DNA from 2 places in the Streptomyces sp. NPDC001544 genome. Region 2 is predicted to be linked to the other one. Evidence: riboswitches for the same ligand, from Rfam matches in the RefSeq annotation. Region 2 holds a riboswitch; the other holds the start of a gene.

Region 1 (2,193 bases), on a different contig from region 2:
GGGAGGGCGCCCCGGAGGTGACCTCGCCGATCACCTCGCCGCCGGCGACGACCGGGTACCCGGCGCGCGGGACCCGGCGGCCCTCGGCGACCAGGCCGACCAGGACGCGCGGTGGGTTCTGCTCGGCGCGTGAGGCGGCCTCGGCCAGCGCCTCGCGGCCCACGAAGTCGCCCTCCTTCTCGAACTTCACCACCCGGCCGAGCCCGGCGTCGAAGGGCGTGAGCGCGGTGCTGAGCTCGTGCCCGTACAGGGGCATGCCCGCCTCCAGGCGCAGCGTGTCCCGGCAGGACAGGCCGCAGGGCACCAGTCCGGCGCCCTCGCCCGCCTTGCTCAGCGCCTGCCACAGCTCGACCGCGTGCTCGGGCTTCACGAAGAGCTCGAAGCCGTCCTCGCCGGTGTAGCCGGTGCGCGCGATGAGCGCCGGGACGCCGGCGACGGTCCCGGGCAGGCCGGCGTAGTACTTCAGGCCGTCGAGGTCGGCGTCGGTGAGGGAGCCCAGGATGCCGGGGGACTCGGGGCCCTGGACGGCGATCAGCGCGTAGGCGTCCCGGTCGTCACGGACCTCGGCGTCGAAGCCGGCGGACCGCTCGGTCAGGGCGTCGAGCACCACCTGGGCGTTGGAGGCGTTGGCCACCACCATGAACTCGGTCTCGGCCAGCCGGTAGACGATCAGGTCGTCCAGGATGCCGCCGTCGGCCCGGCAGATCATGGTGTAGCGGGCGCGGCCGACACCGACCGAGGCGATGTTCCCGACGAGGGCGTGATTCAGCAGGGCGGCGGCCTGCGGGCCGGTCACGGTGATCTCGCCCATGTGGGAGAGGTCGAAGAGCCCGGCCCTGGTCCGCACGGCGAGGTGCTCGTCGCGCTCGGAGCCGTAGCGCAGCGGCATGTCCCAGCCGGCGAAGTCGGTCATCGTCGCGCCGAGCGAGCGATGCAGCGCGTCGAGCGCGGTACGGCGGGGTGGGGTACTGCTCATCGGTCGTCTCCCAGGGTATGGGGGCACCTCCCGCGCAGCTCGTTCGAGCGTGGGGAAGGCGAGGGCGTTCCTCCCCATCTGTCATCGGAACCTGAGAGGTTCGCCATGATCACCCCGAGGGGAGGCACGGCTTGCACCTTGGGTGGGGCCACCGTCACAGCGGCCCGCTTTTCAGATGTGCCTCACCCGCGCGGTGACGGGGCCTGAGAGATTCAAGGGAGGGACTTGCTCCTTCGGCGCCCCGGCGAAGCTGCTGCCCGGGGACTCTCCCGCGCGGATTCAAACGGCCGGTATGCAGTTGGCGGGCACACTATAGCGCGTCACTTGTGACCGGGCTGTGGCACTACGAGCACCGAATCGGGAGACACCGTGCATTACCTTCTCTTTACATGGGGTGGGGAGAACCTTTCCTGACCACAGGGAGGACGATCACGGTGAACAGGACCTCGGCCTACGCGGCGACCACGGGCGTCGCGGTGCCCCGGCAGCCCGCCGCCCCGGCCCGCGAGCGCCGCGCCCCGCGCCCGGCACCCGTCGTCCGCGACCTGCGCGACCGCGCCGGACACAGCCCGCACGGCCTGCTCTTCGGCCCCCGTGACCTGGTGGTGGTCACCGGCCTGCCCGGCAGCGGCAAGTCGACCCTGATGCACCGTGCCGTCGACGGCGTCCGCATCGACTCCCAGGACGCCCGCGACCACTGGGAGCGCCGCATGCCCCGCTTCCTCCCCTACGCGGTGTACCGCCCCCTGGTCCGCCTCGCCCACTACGCGAGACTGCGCCGCGCCCTGCGCACCGGCGAGGGGGTCGTCGTACACGACTGCGGCACACAGCCCTGGGTGCGCGGCTGGCTGTCCCGCGCGGCCCGGCGCCGGGGCGGCACGCTGCACCTGCTGCTGCTCGACGTCCCGCCCGCCACGGCCCGGCACGGCCAGCGCGAGCGCGGCCGGGGCGTCTCCCGGTACGCCTTCCTGCGCCACCGCAGGGCGGCCGCCCGGCTGCTGCGCGCGGTGGAGCGGGGCGAACTGCCCGAGGGCTGCGGCTCGGCGGTACTGCTCGACCGGGACGCGGCCGACGTGCTGCGCGGGATCGGCTTCGCGCAGCGATGAGGCCCCCGAGTCCGACACAGGTACCCGCTAGCCTTTCAGCCACAACAGTTGGTCCCAGCAGGCGGTAGGCAGATGGACTTCCCGGCGGACATTCCCGCGGACTTCCCGGCA
Region 2 (2,193 bases):
GGCCTCGGAGACGGTGCGCGGGACGAGGAGGCCCGAGGCGCCGCGAGCGGCCCCTAGCGGGGGCCCGGTGCGCTACGTCGGTCCCGCCGTCTCGTCCGTGCCCGCGAGATCCCCGAAGTCGTGGTCCGGGAGCGGGGGAGAGGGGCTCACGTCGAGGCCGTAGTGGTGGTACAGCTGGAGCTCCTGCTCCGGGGAGAGATGGCGGCCGACGCCGAAGTCGGGCGCGTCTTTGATGAGGGACCGGTCGAAGGGGACCTGCAGGGCGCCGTCGATCAGCTCGCTGGGCTCCAGAGGGACGAAGGCGTCCCTGGAGAACAGGCCGGTGCGTATGGCCGCCCACTCCGGCTCGCCGGTCGCGTCGTCGAGGTAGACCTCGTCGATCGTGCCGATCTTGTGGCCGTTCCGGTCGAACGCCTTGCGGCCGATCAGGTGGCGCGGATCGATATCGGTTCGCACGGTCCCTCCTCTTGGTCGCAACTCATCCGTTAGCACTACAAAAGAGCACATTCAGGAAGGCGGCCACTCGAGGCTCACACGTTGACCTCGCTGGTAGGCTGGCAAGCGGCTGCTGACCCTGTGCGGGAGAGTCCTCCGGACACCATCGGAGGCGCCGAAGGAGCAACTCCTCCCCGGAATCTCTCAGGCCCACGTACCGCACGGACGAGGTCACTCTGGAAAGCAGGGCGGTCGCGACGGCTTCCGCTCTCACCGACGGTGAAAGCCGGGGCCTTCGGGCGACCCGGTGAAGCTCTCAGGTCGAGATGACAGAGGGGGAGGCCGTCGGGGTATCCGTACCGGGGTGCCCCTCGAAGGTCGCGTCAGACCAGGAGGCCTCCGCAATGACCGCCCACCGCACTCCGCTCTCCGAGCTCGAACAGGGCATTCCGTTCGAGCACCGCCACATCGGGCCCGACCAGGAGGCGCGGGCCAAGATGCTCGCGCACGTCGGCTACGGCTCACTCGGCGAACTGACCGCCGCCGCGGTACCGGACGTGATCAAGAACGCCGACGCCCTGGACCTGCCCGGCGCCCGCACCGAGGCCGAGGTGCTAGCCGAACTGCGATCCCTCGCCGACCGCAACCAGGTCCTCGGCTCGATGATCGGGCTGGGCTACTACGGGACTTTCACACCGCCCGTGATCCTGCGCAACGTCATGGAGAACCCGGCCTGGTACACGGCCTACACGCCGTACCAGCCGGAGATCTCCCAGGGACGCCTCGAAGCCCTGCTGAACTTCCAGACGATGGTCGCCGAGCTCACCGGACTGCCGACCTCCGGCGCCTCGCTGCTCGACGAGGGCACCGCCGCGGCCGAGGCGATGGCGCTCTCCCGGCGCATGGGCAGGAACAAGAAGGGCCTCTTCCTGGTCGACGCCGACGCGCTGCCGCAGACCGTCGCCGTGATCCGGACCCGCGCCGAACCGAGCGGCGTGGAGGTCGTCGTGGCCGACCTCAGCGAGGGCATCCCGGCCGAGGTCGCCGAGCGTGAGATCAACGGCGTGCTGATCCAGTACCCGGGCGCCTCCGGGGCCGTACGCGACATCAGGCCCGTCATCGAGCAGGCCCACGGGCTCGGAGCGCTCGTCACCGTCGCCGCCGACCTGCTGGCGCTCACCCTGCTGACCTCGCCGGGCGAGCTCGGCGCGGACATCGCGGTCGGTACGACCCAGCGCTTCGGTGTGCCGATGGGCTTCGGCGGCCCGCACGCCGGTTACATGGCGGTGCACGAGAAGTTCGCCCGCAGCCTGCCCGGCCGCCTTGTGGGCGTGTCCGTCGACGCGGACGGGAACAAGGCCTACCGGCTGGCGCTGCAGACCCGTGAGCAGCACATCCGCCGGGAGAAGGCCACCAGCAACATCTGCACCGCTCAGGTGCTGCTCGCCGTCATGGCAGGTATGTACGCCGTCTACCACGGCCCCGAGGGCCTGCGGAGCATCGCACGGCGCACCCACCGCTACGCCACCCTCCTGGCCGCGGGCCTGCGGGCGGCCGGGGTCGAGGTCGTGCACGGCGCGTTCTTCGACACGGTCACCGCGCGCGTGCCGGGCAAGGCCGCCGAGGTGGTGGCCGCGGCCCGGGAGAACGGGGTCAACCTGCGGCTCGTCGACGCCGACCATGTCTCGGCCGCCTGCGACGAGACCACGACCCGGGACCGGCTGGCCGCCGTCTGGTCGGCTTTCGGGACGGATGCGG

The links. Region 2 has a riboswitch for glycine ahead of gcvP (aminomethyl-transferring glycine dehydrogenase). Riboswitches for the same ligand answer to the same signal wherever they lie in the genome.
Region 1: it holds a riboswitch for glycine, as region 2 does, so the genes downstream of both, gcvT (glycine cleavage system aminomethyltransferase GcvT) here and gcvP (aminomethyl-transferring glycine dehydrogenase) in region 2, are expected to answer to the same signal.

The regions. Positions count from the first base shown of each region.
Region 1 is NZ_JBIAVN010000008.1:283,275-285,467, reverse strand. Features, by position in the region: gene gcvT (glycine cleavage system aminomethyltransferase GcvT) at 1-976, opposite strand, end outside; glycine riboswitch at 1,158-1,258, opposite strand; gene ACFY0F_RS22430 (AAA family ATPase) at 1,405-2,082, shown strand; gene ACFY0F_RS22425 (enhanced serine sensitivity protein SseB) at 2,155-2,193, shown strand, end outside.
Region 2 is NZ_JBIAVN010000021.1:121,078-123,270, reverse strand. Features, by position in the region: partial or broken gene ACFY0F_RS35065 (DNA polymerase IV) at 1-163, shown strand, start outside; gene ACFY0F_RS35060 (PRC-barrel domain-containing protein) at 73-456, opposite strand; glycine riboswitch at 570-665, shown strand; gene gcvP (aminomethyl-transferring glycine dehydrogenase) at 840-2,193, shown strand, end outside.